DNA from 2 places in the Nitrincola sp. genome. Region 1 is predicted to be linked to the other one. Evidence: predicted binding sites of a transcription regulator. Region 1 holds the regulator's gene; the other holds the start of a gene.
What was found. The regulator sigma-54, encoded in region 1, starts transcription at its own class of promoters, with help from an activator protein. The targets are predictions, from matches to a motif close to TGGCACNNNNNTTGCTNT.
Positions count from the first base shown of each region.

Region 2: a site for sigma-54 is predicted at 2,573-2,590, ahead of nifH (nitrogenase iron protein). Genes of this name have one in related genera too.

Region 1 covers NZ_JBLXDN010000001.1:330,113-337,408, reverse strand. Annotated here, with positions in the region: gene rapZ (RNase adapter RapZ) at 1-471, opposite strand, end outside; gene ACN0R1_RS01555 (PTS sugar transporter subunit IIA) at 475-939, opposite strand; gene hpf (ribosome hibernation promoting factor) at 961-1,251, opposite strand; gene ACN0R1_RS01545 (RNA polymerase factor sigma-54) at 1,300-2,805, opposite strand; gene lptB (LPS export ABC transporter ATP-binding protein) at 2,845-3,573, opposite strand; gene lptA (lipopolysaccharide transport periplasmic protein LptA) at 3,576-4,088, opposite strand; gene lptC (LPS export ABC transporter periplasmic protein LptC) at 4,075-4,641, opposite strand; gene ACN0R1_RS01525 (KdsC family phosphatase) at 4,641-5,165, opposite strand; gene ACN0R1_RS01520 (KpsF/GutQ family sugar-phosphate isomerase) at 5,180-6,151, opposite strand; gene ACN0R1_RS01515 (ATP-binding cassette domain-containing protein) at 6,330-7,181, shown strand; gene mlaE (lipid asymmetry maintenance ABC transporter permease subunit MlaE) at 7,181-7,296, shown strand, end outside.
Region 2 covers NZ_JBLXDN010000010.1:95,218-102,513, reverse strand. Annotated here, with positions in the region: gene ACN0R1_RS09755 (glutathione S-transferase N-terminal domain-containing protein) at 1-17, opposite strand, end outside; gene ACN0R1_RS09750 (LysR family transcriptional regulator) at 125-1,009, shown strand; gene ACN0R1_RS09745 (bacteriohemerythrin) at 998-1,429, opposite strand; gene ACN0R1_RS09740 (SIR2 family protein) at 1,445-2,305, opposite strand; gene nifH (nitrogenase iron protein) at 2,650-3,525, shown strand; gene nifD (nitrogenase molybdenum-iron protein alpha chain) at 3,644-5,116, shown strand; gene nifK (nitrogenase molybdenum-iron protein subunit beta) at 5,176-6,747, shown strand; gene nifT (putative nitrogen fixation protein NifT) at 6,775-6,990, shown strand; gene ACN0R1_RS09715 (4Fe-4S dicluster domain-containing protein) at 7,030-7,221, shown strand.

The sequences.
Region 1 (7,296 bases):
AATTCGCAGTTTAATACGATCACGTAACTCATACAGCGTCAGCCGTGTAGTATCAATCCGCATGTCTGCCAGGGTGGCGATGGGTTCGAGTAAAACCCGTTCGTATTCGATCGCTTCATGTAATCCAGAATGCGTATCCGTGAGCGGATGCTTGCGTCGGGTTGCACTGAAACGTTTCAGCAGCGTCGATTCCGATGCGTCCAGGTAGATTACTTCACAACTCAGGTCATTGAACTGTTTGAGCTGTTCAAGTAACGCTGGAAAACGTTCCAGGTTGCTGGTCAGGTTTCGGGCGTCAATGCTGACAGCTATCCTGGAAGGATTTCCTGTGGCCTCGGTCATTTGCTTGATCAGCTCAGGTAATAGCATGGCTGGAAGATTGTCAATGCAATAAAAACCAGCATCTTCAAGTGCTTGCAGCGCCGTAGTTTTACCTGAACCGGATCGACCACTCAAAATGACCAGCTTCACAGCTTAGCTTCCTTGCCCGGCAGCGTTCATAAAACGACTGAACAGCGTGACGGCATCAGTAGCACCTCGCAGTGCTTCACGTATCTCTGACTGACTGAAGAGCTCGGCTAGACCAGCGAGTGTTTGTAAATGCTCTGTAGCCGCATCTTCAGGGACCAATAGGCAGCAGAGAAGGTCGACAGGACGGTTGTCTATCGCATCAAAATCAATAGGTTCTTTCAAGGTGATTAAAAGTGCGAGAGCTCTATTACAGCCAGCCAGACGACAGTGTGGGATCGCCACACCGTCGCCGATGCCTGTACTGCCGAGGCGTTCACGATTGAGCAGGGCGCTGAAGACATCTTCAGCTTCCAGTTCATCTATTTCGGCAGCCAGTGTTTCACTGGCAATTTCTAAAACACGTTTTTTACTGACGGCATCGATATGACAGAGTGTCAGGGATTCAGTCAGTAGTTCGGATATAGGCATGTGATAGTCAATAGTTAGTGGTTATTTATGAGATTTCATTTTTTCCTTGTGCTTAATGACCTGACGATCCAATTTGTCGATCATGGCATCTATTGCAGCATACATGTCATCCTGTTCGGCTTGTGCAAATATTTCACCTCCAGCTACATGTAAGTCAGCTTCAGCTTTCTGGCGCTGCTTCTCAACACTCAGGGTCACCTGTACGTTGGTAATATTGTCGAAATGACGCTCAAGACGCACGAATTTACTGCGAACGTACTCATTTAATGCATCTGTCAGTTCTACGTGATGACCGGTTATATTGATCTGCATGGTATCTCTCCTTAGTGCCGGTACGATGAGGTCGTACTCTATAGTTAATTAAAGCAGACGCTTGCGCTCATTAGAAGGCGGAATGCTTAACGCCTCACGATATTTTGCGACGGTACGTCTTGCTACGTTGATTCCCTGCTCTTTCAGCAGTTGTGCGATCTTGTTATCGCTGAGGGGTTTGGCTGTATTTTCAGCAGAAATCAACTTTTTGATCAGCGCTCGAATCGCTGTGGATGAAGCACCTTCTCCATCGGCCGTATTAACCTGACTGGAAAAGAAATATTTAAGCTCAAAAATACCTCTGGGGGTATGAATGAATTTTTGTGTGGTAACACGGGAAATGGTGGATTCATGCATGGATACCGCTTCAGCGATATCATGCAACACCATGGGTTTCATGGCTTCATCACCTGTGTCGAGAAAGTCGCGCTGTCGCTCGACAATCTCGGTTGCCACCTTTAGTAGCGTGTCATTGCGGCTCAGCAAACTTTTCAAAAACCAGCGCGCTTCCTGCAGGTGATTTTTCAAGTAGGTATTGTCGGCACTGCTGTCAGCACGTCGGATCAAATCCGCATACTGTGAATTGATCCGCAGTTTAGGAGCGATATCTGGATTAAGGGATACGATCCACTCATCCTGGATTTTACGCACCATGACATCGGGTATGACATATTCAGATTGAGTGGAGCTGATCAATGCGCCGGGTTTGGGGTTTAACGAGCGGATCAGGTTGATGACATTATCCAGTTCAACGTCATTCAGACGCATTTTGCGCATCAGTGTTTTGTAATCATGGCTGCCTAGCAGGGGTAAAAATTCCCGGCAAAGGCGAATTGCTTGCTCACGCCATTCGATCGTTTCTGGCAGTTGCCTGATCTGTATACACAGGCATTCACTCAGATCTCGGGCGGCTACCCCCGGTGGATCAAATTGCTGAACCCGGTGGAGTACCGCCAGAATTTCATCTTCATCGGCTTCCATGAACAGTTCCGGCTGTTGTGCCTGGAACTGTTCCAGTAGCTCGGCAAGGTCGCTACGCAGGTAGCCATCCGCATCCGTGGCGTCGATAATGGCCTCTGCCACCATATAGTCCTGTTCACTCATGGGGGTCAGGTTCAACTGCCAGATCAGATGATCCTGGAGGGTGTCTTCTCGGGTATCATTGTCTTGATTAGGCCAGTCGCCTTCGGCAGCAGAGCCTGAGCCTGGGCCTTGGCTTTGGAAGGTGTCTTCCCAGTTGCTGTCAGTGGGCAAGTCATCGGGAATGGATTCATTCCAGTCAGTATCTGCCCCAGTGTCTTCGTTTGAATTGTCTGACGTTTCGCTATTGCTGTTTAGTGCAGCGGTTTCTTTATCTTCATAGGTTTGATCCACGAGCGCTTCGGTCGTGTCAGATTCATCATCACTGACTTCCAGCAACGGGTTGCTGTCCAGCGCCTGCTGGATCTCCTGTTGTAGATCCAGTGTTGACAGCTGCAGCAGGCGGATGGCTTGTTGCAGCTGTGGCGTCATCGTGAGATGTTGGCCAATCTTGAGATGTAACGCTTGCTTCATATGCCGTTAAGATCACTTATTCAGAGGCAGGGATGGTGACTAAAGCCGGAACTGGTCGCCGAGATAGGCGCTGCGAACCTGCTTGTTGCCCATTATGTCAGATGGACTGCCATCTGCAAGGATGGCGCCTTCACTGACGATGTAGGCACGTTCACAAATGTCGAGGGTCTCGCGCACATTGTGATCAGTTATCAGTATACCTATATTACGTTCCTGAAGATGCCGTATGGTCTGTTTAATATCATTTACTGATATCGGATCAACACCCGCAAAGGGTTCATCCAGCAGAATGAAGCGTGGTTCCGTGGCCAATGCACGGGCTATCTCCACGCGCCGACGCTCCCCCCCAGACAGTGCCATACCTGGGCTGTTGCGTAGATGGGTAATATGGAATTCCTGTAGCAGCTCTTCCAGTAACTGGGTGCGGTCTGATTTGGATAACTCCTTACGGGTTTCCAGAATGGCCATCAGATTGTCGCTGACACTCAGCTTTCTGAACACCGAAGCTTCCTGTGGCAGATAGCCGATGCCTTTTTTGGCGCGGCTGTGCATAGGCAATTGGGTGATATCCTGCTGTGCAAGACGAATATTGCCCTTGTCGGCATTTACCAGTCCCACGATCATATAGAAGCAGGTCGTTTTACCCGCACCATTTGGACCCAGCAGACCCACAATTTCGCCCTGGCTGATTTTCAGGGAAACGTCGCGAACAACATCACGTCCTTTATAGGACTTGGCCAGATGCAGGGCTTCCAGAGTGGTGGTCATGGCTACTGGTTGCCTTTCGGTTGAATGATCATTTGCACGCGCTGGCCATCCTGAGACTCGCTTCTGAATGCATCCACGACAGATTTATCCATGTCATAGACGATGCGATCTCCGGTGAACTCGTCGGCGTCCTGCATAACGCGAGCGTTTTCAGTAATGGTTACCGTCTGAGTGGGTACCTGGTAATCCATACGTAATCCATAGGCCTTGGTTGTAGGCTGGTTGGCACTGGCTTGCTGATGAAACTCAGCAGGGGAGCCAGTCGATAAAATTCTGGAAATACTACCGGCATTATCACGGTGCATTTCGACACGTGAACCCAGCATCAGCATGGTGCCCTGACGTATTTCAACTGATCCGGTATACACAGCGACGCCAGTGAGTTCGTTCATGCTGGCGTGATCGGCTGAGACATAGATTGGCTGCTCCTGGTCTTCAGGCAGGGCGTAAGCAGTCTGACTCAGTATCAGTAGTGCTGTGATCAGGCACAGCATTAACATTTTAGTATGTCGCATAATATCCTCTTACGTCAGACAGCAGGTCTATACGGTGTTCTTTTAGCCACGCCTGCATGCCGATAGCATCGGTACGGTTGGTTCCCTGTTGAATCTGAACGGGAGCATCGGTTTCGGCATAATCATCCGGTGGCAGTAATGTCATGACTGATGTCGTCAGTACCCAAGGTGTTTCTGCAGCCGAATTATCAATAACCCTGACGTTTCCTGCAAGTTCAATCTTGCTTTCATCGTCTGGCATGCTGCCGAGGTCGGACGAAATCTGTGTATCGCCACGTCCATCGCGAGGCAGTGTAATCAATGGGCTGTTCAGTGTGATCAGCTCCGGTGCCGGGAAATGCTGCAAATGGGGTGACTGGACGATGCGTGAGAGTTGTCCGTTTTCATCGAATACACTGATGTACGCATCGCGGATAAAAAAGTCCACTCGATCTGGATTATCCGGGTCACCTGAAACGGTTTCACCAGGACTGCCAAAAATGCCCCAGTACACCAGCGCGGCCAGTAGTATTGCCAGACCGGTTATCAGTTTCAGGCGGGCGGCACTAAACATCAGCGAAATTCCTCAATCAGACCGGTCAGTTTACCCTGAGCTGATAACAGTACTTCGCAGAATTCCCGTGCCGCTCCATGACCGCCTTGGCGGGAGGTACACCAATCGGCTTCCTGGCAGACTACCGGATGACCATTGGGAACAGAGACACCAAAAGCGACCGTAATGATGGCCGCCAGGTCCGGCAGATCATCGCCAATATAGGCGGTAGTGGTTGCGCTGTCTCCACTTTCTAACCAGATTTCTTCCAGAGCTGTCAGCTTGTCTTCACGCCCCTGTATCAGCCAGTCAACGCCGAGTGCTTTGGCGCGCATGCTCACTTGTGATGAGCTGCGTCCGGTGATAATGGCTGTCTTGATGCCGGCTTTCTGCAGCAGCTTTATCCCCAGGCCGTCCAGCGTATTGAAGGCTTTTACTTCCTGACCATCGGGTAAAAAATACAGCGAACCATCGGTTAATATACCATCCACATCAAACACGGCCAGACGAATGGATTGCAAGCGTTGCTTCAGTACATCGGACAAGGTTTCTGTCATGGTCAGATTACTCCGGCTTTAAGCAGGTCATGCATGTTCAGCGCACCGGCGAGCTGGCCTTGCTCATCAGTAATCAGCAGCGCATTGATTTTACGTTCCTGCATGACTTTTAGTGCTTCTGCTGCCAAGGATCCTGTTTTCAGTGTAGTGCCGCCGCGGGTCATGACCTCTTCAATCGAGGTATTTTTAAGATCGATTTCCTGATCCAGGGTGCGGCGCAAGTCGCCATCGGTAAAAATACCCAGCAGCTCGCCGGTGGCGTTGGTTACCGCTGTCATACCCAGGCGTTTCTGAGTTACTTCCAGCAGTGCTTCTCGGATCGAGGTGTTGACCGTGACCTGAGGAATGTTCTCACCCGCATGCATAATATCATCTACACGCAATAGCAGTTGTCGACCCAGGCTGCCACCGGGATGGGAAAAGGCGAAGTCTTCGGGGCTAAAGCCGCGTGCTTCCAAGAGTGCGATTGCCAGGGCATCGCCCATCACCAGTTGTGCGGTGGTGCTTGAGGTTGGTGCAAGGTTATGCGGACAGGCTTCACGCTCTACCGGCAGGTGCAAATTGACGTCAGCAAAGCGTGAGAGCGTAGAATCAGGGTTTGAGGTCATGCTGATCAGTGGGGCACCCATGCGCTTAATTAGCGGCAATATGGTCACGACTTCAGTAGTCTCACCGGAGTTGGAAAGTGCCAGAACAACATCCTTGCCGGTGAACATGCCTAAATCGCCATGACTGGCTTCTCCCGGGTGAACAAAAAAAGCCGGGGTGCCGGTACTGGCCAGAGTGGCTGCAATTTTATTGCCGATATGCCCGGACTTACCCATACCGGTGACAATGACACGTCCTTCACAGCTGAGTAACAGCTCACAGGCTTTGCTAAAATTGTCATTCAGCTGGGCCAGCAAAGCGCTGATGGTGGCGTGTTCTATTTCAATGGTTCTTGTACCGGCGGCGATAAAGTTAAATGTGCTCATTCGGATCGGGATCAGCCATCTGTTGAAAAGTATATAAGTTACGACAAGTTTAACGCAGATTTGCCTGAGATCGTAACTCAATTTGTTACAGGGGTGTAACTTGGATAACAGGTGCGTTTAAACTTGTCCTCTGTAATGGTATATTTACCGGTCTTGTCTGTTGTAACAGGGTGTGGGGATGGACGTTGAAAAAGACTCAACGAAGGATATGAAACAATCTGCAGATAACATCATTGTTGAAATACGTAATATGAGCTTTTCACGCGGCTCAAAGCGTATTTTTGATGATGTCAGTATCAAGATACCGCGCGGTAAGGTGACAGCAATCATGGGGCCCTCTGGCACAGGGAAAACCACGTTATTAAAATTGATTGGTGGCCAGTTGTTACCGGATTCAGGCCAGATTTTGCTGGATAATCAAAATATACCTACGCTGGGTCGTCGGGATCTTTTCATCGTTCGCGAGCGGATGGGGATGCTATTTCAGAGTGGGGCGTTGTTCACGGATATGACGGTATTTGATAATATCGCTTTTCCTATCCGGGTGCACACCCAGCTACCTGAAGAAATGATTCGCGATATAGTGCTGATGAAGCTGCAGGCTGTTGGGCTACGTGGAGCCGTAGGGTTAATGCCCAGCGAGCTTTCCGGCGGTATGGCACGCCGCGTAGCGTTAGCGCGTGCTATTGCATTGGATCCGGATATTGTCATGTATGATGAGCCTTTTACCGGCCAGGATCCGATTGCAATGGGGGTGTTGGTCAATCTGATCAAGCGTCTGAATGAAGCGCTTGGGCACAGTTCGATCATTGTTTCGCATGATATTCAGGAAACCCTTTCAATTGCGGATTATATTTACGTACTTTCAGATGGCAAAGTCATTGCCGAAGGTACGCCGGATCAGCTTAAGGATCAGGACTCAGAACAGGTGCGTCAGTTTGTTGAAGGTTTACCTGATGGACCGGTGCCGTTTCACTATCCGGCACCCGATTTGACTGAGCAATTGATGGCCGGAGGAGTCTTCAGGTGATACTAGACCCTATTCAAAGGTTGGGCCATAAGACGCTATCCAAATGTGCCGCATTGGGGCGCTCAGGTCAGATACTGTTTCACTCGGTGGTGGCAACGCCCGCGCCGGTGATGAT
Region 2 (7,296 bases), on a different contig from region 1:
GCTATATACAGATGCATCTGACACTCCTTGATGACTTAGGTAATGAATGAGTTTTCAGACTAATCCGTTATACTGGACAACAAAAGCGAATTATTTAAAACATATTCAATGGTATTTTCGAACAATGACGCCTCGACAAGTACGTAGCTTATTAAAAGTGCTCGATTTAGGCAGTGTTCAGGCAGCAGCCAAAGCACTGCACCTTGCACCCTCCAGTGTCTCGGCGCAGTTAAAAGAGCTTTCCAGCGAATTAGGTATACAACTCTTTGCTACCGCTGGTCGTGGCTTAGTGCCAACGGCGGCAACCCACCAGCTGGAAACCGCTTTTCGAAGTTTTATCCATCAGGCCGACGAAATTCGATACCGGGCACAGCATTTCATCAATGAAGCTCACGGTCAGTTGCGTGTTTTTGCACCCAGCTCAATATGCATCTACCGTTTACCGGCATTAATTGAAGGGCTTCAGCAAGATGCGCCGGGCATTGAGCTGTTACTTACCCATGAACCATTTGATTATAACCGTGCGTTTGAGCAGGGCGAACTGGATGCCGCCATTTTAGTGACGCAGTCCCTGGCAACAAGTCATGATTGGATCCAGCACCCACTGCATACTGAAGAGGTGATTTTTGTCTGCCATCGCCAACGGCTCCAGAACACAGCACTCACCCTGGCGCAATTAGCTGAGCAGCCCTTAATCACGACAGAGCCCGGATGTACCTACCGAGTGCGTGCCGAAGCGCATTTTCGCAGTCAGGGATTACAACTAAAACCTCGGCAATCCTTTGCAAACGTTGAAGTCATCCGTCGTTGTCTGTTTGCTGACATGGGTATCGGATTGCTACCGCGCTGCGTTGTTGAGGCCGACCTGGCGACAGGTCAGCTATACGAGCAGCCAGTTGTCGATACGCCCTACGCTTTCCTCTCCAGTCTCGTTTATCCAGCTGAACGCTTCCGCTCACCCCTTTTGGATAAACTGATCCAGGTGGTTGAAAGTCAATCAACTTTCTAAACTAAGCAGCACTTGCTCATGCGGATGCCAGCTATGTGCATGACGCAGGTATTGTGCCAACGGGTCATCCCAGTTTTGTTGATGCTCATCCTGCCACAGGCATAACTGACTGTGCAGTGTAAGCGCATCGGGTCCCACCTGATGCTGTAGTTGCTGATGATAGTCATCCAACATTTTCAGCAACGCCTGATGTTGTCGGCGGTGTGAATCATAGCCGGGATAGCCGGTTACCTGCATAAAGCGTTCTTCCTGATCAAAATGCTCACGGGCATTCAATATCAGGCTATTCAGCAGGCAAGGTAATGCGGTTTTTGACACCATCGGCAGTGCACCCAGCAGTGCCGTAAAGTGATGGTGGGCACGATCCATGGCCGGTAAATTGTAATGTTGCAAACGTAGTGTCGCAGTCATATCTGTCATGATATACATCCTCATTCAGGCATAGCAGGGATCGGTAGCTTCAACCAGTGCCGCCAGACACTCTTCGTGTGTCATTGACAAAATTTGAAACCCTTTGCGGCTTAGAAATTTCTCTTCATTTGCGGTCGGATCAGGCAGACAAGCCCAGCCAGCAGGCTTTCCAGCACCATAGGCAATATCACTGAGCAGCATGCGCGGGGTATCACGGTTCAGGCGCAAGCCCAGCAACAAATACTGTTTCCCGAGGCGTTGCTGCTTCAGGAAGGGTGGCATTCCGAACCCGCCCATCAGTTCTGTCAGGTAATCGACATAATCTGCATCTGAAGCAATATAGAGTGATTCAGGTAAGGGCGTTCCCACGGGTTTAAACAACACCGGCAAGTCTGTATCCAACCAAGACGCCTGAGTGGCTACATATTGGCTACCGTTGTAATGAAACAGACGATAGCGTTCGCTACCACCGGTAATGCGCGCCACCCCAACAACCAGGATATGCGGGGTGTCCCGCCATAACAGTTGCATCTGGGTATCACGGTTCATATCGATAATGTAATCCGGATTCAGTGACGCCAGTTGCTGATGAATGCTGGAAACACTCCAGGTGGTATCACGGTAGGTGGTGTCGAGAAACCGCGTAACCGCCTTACGGCCTTTTTTCAGCTCGATATTCATCGCCGCACGTGGAAACTCATACATCAACTTGGGTGCCATAGGCCGCCCCTGATTCATGGCGATGATCAAGCTGTCGCTATCAGCGGGTATCGGATTGCCCTGCGGATCGGTCACGTCGTTGAGTGCGTCCGGCCCTATAACCGGTACACATTGACCGGAGCGCATGGCTTCCAGCAGGCTGTCAGGCAGTGTCTTATTCATCATCTGGTTCGCCTCTGTTTTCATTCAGTCAAAATAACGTTCAAGCTAACAACAGCAATTCACATGCCATGATCACAACAAGGTCAGTAAATGGCGGCATTACGGGGGCTGCGTACCTTTCACCTAACAAGGACCTTGTCGGTTAGCCACAATTTTGTTGTCGCCAGTCCGACAAGAGGTTTAGCTTTGTCAGCTCCATAACGACCACAAACAATACATGGTTATTTTAAATTTACATAAATAACAACACGTTAAAATATTTTTAAGACTTGGCACAGCCCTTGCCATATTACCTGCAGCGGTGAGCAATTTTGTTCGCCAAATGTTCCAACTTGAGGAGAATGACTATGGCTTTACGTCAAGCTGCTATTTACGGCAAGGGTGGTATCGGTAAATCAACCACGACTCAAAACCTGGTTGCTGCGCTGGCAGAAATGGGTTTGAAAGTCATGATTGTGGGCTGCGATCCAAAAGCAGATTCAACCCGTCTGATTTTGCACTCAAAAGCACAAACCACAGTAATGCATTTGGCTGCAGAAGCCGGCTCAGTAGAAGACCTGGAGCTGGAAGATGTGATGGCCGTGGGTTACGGCGGTATCAAGTGCGTTGAATCCGGTGGTCCTGAGCCAGGAGTTGGCTGCGCTGGTCGCGGTGTTATCACCGCCATCAACTTCCTGGAAGAGGAAGGCGCCTACGATGAAGAACTGGACTTTGTGTTCTACGACGTACTGGGTGACGTGGTGTGTGGTGGCTTTGCCATGCCAATCCGTGAAAACAAGGCGCAGGAAATCTACATCGTTTGCTCTGGTGAAATGATGGCGATGTTTGCGGCCAACAATATTGCCAAGGGTATCGTGAAATACGCCACCTCAGGCAGTGTGCGTCTGGCTGGCCTGATCTGTAACAGTCGTAATACCGACCGTGAAGATGAGCTGATCATGGCACTCGCGGCCCGTCTGGGTACCACCATGATTCACTTTGTTCCGCGTGACAACGTGGTACAGCATGCAGAAATCCGCCGCATGACCTGTATTGAATACGATCCAACCACCAAGCAGGCCGATGAGTACCGTGCCCTGGCACGCAAAATTGTTGAGAACAAGAATTTTGTAGTACCAACGCCGCTGGAAATGGACGACCTGGAAGAACTACTGATGGAGTTCGGCATTCTGGAAGAAGAGGACGAGAGTATTGTCGGTCAGCGTGCTGAAGCGGTTGCTTAATTGCAACCAGGCACGCTAATAGGTCTCGTGCTGAGGCCAACATGAGCAGTAAGTGCTCGCTAACTCATTCTCAATGGCGTTTCTGCAGATGGGCAGACGTCGCTGGAGGAAACCTGTTATGGCTAAGTTAACCAAAGAAGAGGCTCAAGCACTCATTCAGGAAGTGCTGGAAGTCTATCCGGAAAAGGCGAAAAAGGATCGTGCCAAGCATTTAACGGTAAATGATACCGCCGCTGAGGCAAAAACCTGCGTCACCTCCAACCGTAAATCTCTGCCAGGGGTCATGACCATTCGTGGTTGTGCCTACGCTGGCTCCAAGGGTGTGGTCTGGGGTCCAATTAAGGACATGATCCATATCTCGCACGGTCCGGTTGGCTGCGGTCAATATTCGCGGGCTGGACGGCGTAACTACTATGTCGGCACTACCGGCGTAGACAGCTTCGGTACGATGAACTTCACGTCTGATTTTCAGGAAAAAGACATCGTTTTCGGTGGTGATAAAAAGCTCAGCAAACTCATCACTGAAATTGAACAACTCTTCCCACTCAACCGCGGTATCAGCGTACAGTCTGAATGTCCAATTGGTCTGATCGGGGATGACATCGAAGCGGTCTCTAAAGCCAGTAGTAATGAGATCGGCAAACCGGTGATTCCCGTACGCTGTGAAGGCTTCCGCGGCGTTTCTCAATCACTCGGACACCATATTGCCAACGATGCGATCCGTGACCATGTGTTCGACCGCGAAGGCGGTGGCAATGGTGTAGAGCCAGGCCAATATGATGTCGCCATTCTGGGTGACTACAATATCGGCGGTGATGCCTGGTCTTCACGTATTTTACTGGAAGAAATGGGCTTGCGTGTCGTTGCTCAGTGGTCTGGAGATGGCACCCTGGCGGAGATGGAGCAGACCCCGAAAGTGAAGCTTAACCTGCTGCACTGCTACCGCTCCATGAACTACATCTCACGCCATATGGAAGAAAAGTACGGCATCCCCTGGGTTGAGTACAACTTCTTTGGCCCTACCAAAATTGCCGAAAGCCTGCGCAAAATTGCCGCCTATTTTGATGACAACATCAAAGAAGGTGCTGAAAAGGTTATCGCCAAATACCAAGCCATGTCAGCTGAAATCATTGCCAAATACCGGCCACGTCTGGAAGGCAAGAAAGTCATGCTGTATGTCGGTGGTCTGCGCCCACGCCACGTGATCGGAGCCTATGAAGACCTGGGCATGGAAGTGGTCGGTACTGGCTATGAATTCGGCCATAACGATGACTATGACCGTACCCGTAACGATATCGGCAATGCCACGCTGATTTATGACGATGTCACCGGTTTTGAGTTTGAGGAATTCGTCAAACGCGTCAAACCCGACCTGGTCGGCTCCGGCGTGAAGGAAAAGTACATTTTCCAGAAAATGGGTGTGCCTTTCCGTCAGATGCATTCCTGGGATTATTCCGGCCCTTACCATGGTTACGATGGCTTCGCCATTTTTGCCAAGGATATGGACATGACACTGAACAATCCCTGCTGGTCAAAACTGACGCCGCCCTGGAAACAACTTCCAGAAGTTGAGCAGCAGGCTGTTGCCTGATTCCCTTATCACTACTCACGCCTGCGTCCGCAGATTAGCGGCCAGGCAAGGAGACGGTCATGCAAGACATTGAAAATATCAAACAAAGCTACCCCTTGTTCCAGAATGATGAGTACAAGGATGTGCTGGCGCGCAAAAAAGGTGACTATGAAAACGGTCATCCGGTCGATACAGTCGATGACACTTTCATCTGGACCACCTCAGTTGAATATAAAGAGCTCAACTTTGCCCGCGAAGCTCTGACGGTTAACCCGGCCAAGGCCTGTCAACCGCTGGGGGCGGTACTCTGCGCACTGGGCTTTGAAAAAACCCTACCCTATGTGCATGGATCACAAGGCTGTGTGGCGTACTTCCGCACCTATTTCAACCGCCATTTCAAGGAGCCGGTAGCCTGTGTTTCCGATTCCATGACAGAAGATGCGGCGGTGTTCGGCGGCCAGAAAAATATGATCGACGGACTGGAAAATGCCAAGGCACTTTACAAACCTGAGATGATCGCTGTTTCCACCACTTGCATGGCTGAGGTTATCGGTGATGACCTGAATGCCTTTATCGGCAACGCCAAAAAAGCCGGTGCGGTGGAGCAAGACTTTCCTACGCCATTTGCGCATACGCCATCCTTTGTTGGCTCACATGTAACCGGCTGGGACAACATGTTTGAAGGCATCGCCCGTTACTTCACCCTCAACCACATGGACGATAAAGAGGTGGGTAGTAACGGTAAAATCAACCTGGTACCGGGTTTCGAGACCTATCTGGGTAACTACCGTGTTATCCATCGCATGATGCAGGAGATGGGCGTTGATTACAGTCTGCTGTCAGATCCGACCGAAGTGCTGGATACACCGGCAGACGGTGAGTACCGCATGTATTCAGGCGGTACCACACAGGATGAAATGAAAGATGCGCCCAATGCCATCACCACCATCTTGCTGCAACCCTTGCACCTGGTCAAAACGGATAAACTGCTGACCAATACCTGGCACCATGATGTTCCCAAGCTGGATATCCCCATGGGGCTGGAATTGACTGATAACTTCCTCATGGCAGTATCGCGTCTGACAGGCAAAGCGATTCCGGATAGCCTGGCCAAGGAGCGTGGACGCCTGGTGGATATGATGACCGACTCCCACACCTGGTTACACGGTAAGAAGTTTGCCCTCTATGGCGACCCTGACTTTACCCTGGGACTGACCAAGTTTCTGCTGGAGCTGGGTGCCGAGCCAAGCCATGTACTCTGCCAGAGCGGCGGCAAGCGCTGGGAAAAACGCATGAAGAAAATGCTGCAGGATTCAGCACCGGTCAACAATCAGACCCAGCTGTTTTCGCGTCATGATCTGTGGCACTTCCGTTCATTGATGTTCACTGAAAAACCGGACTTCATGATCGGTAACTCCTACGGCAAGTTTATCCAGCGTGACACCCTGCATAAAGGCAAGGAGTTCGAGGTGCCTCTCATCCGTATTGGCTTCCCGATCTTTGATCGCCATCACCTGCACCGTTCAACCACCATGGGCTACGAAGGTGCGATGACGATACTGACCACCCTGGTGAATGCCGTACTGGAGCGCATGGATGATGATACCCGTCTGATGGCGCAAACAGACTTTAACTATGATCTGGTGCGTTAATCAGACGATTCAGTGCAGGAGAAACCTATGGCCAACATTATCATCAGTCAGGCAGCAGACGGTGGACTGACCTTCTACATGCCGAAAAAGGATCTGGAAGTCCCGGTTGAGTCGCTGGAATTTAACCAGCCGCAAAAGTGGGGAGGTGAGCTGACACTGGCCGGTGGCCAGCGATACTACATCGATCCACTAGACAACATGCCGTCACTTCCCAAATCCCTGCGCGCCAAACGCATGGACTGAAGGCCATAGGCTTCTTGGTTAACTGTGGAGGATGTAACCATGTCAATGAAAATAGATCCGGATATCTGTACGGCCTGTGGCGACTGTGAAGTGGAATGCCCCACTGTGTCAATCAGCGCCAAGCGTGGAACCTATGTGATCAATGCCAGCAGCTGTGATGAGTGTGTTGATGAGGGTGAGCCGCGCTGTGTGGCGGTCTGCCCAGTCGACTGTATCACACTGGCGGCCTGATCCAGGCTGTCATAACTGAAACCGGCCTTAACCGGCCGGTTTCAGTATATCCATTAGCTTTCGCAAGGGGAAAAA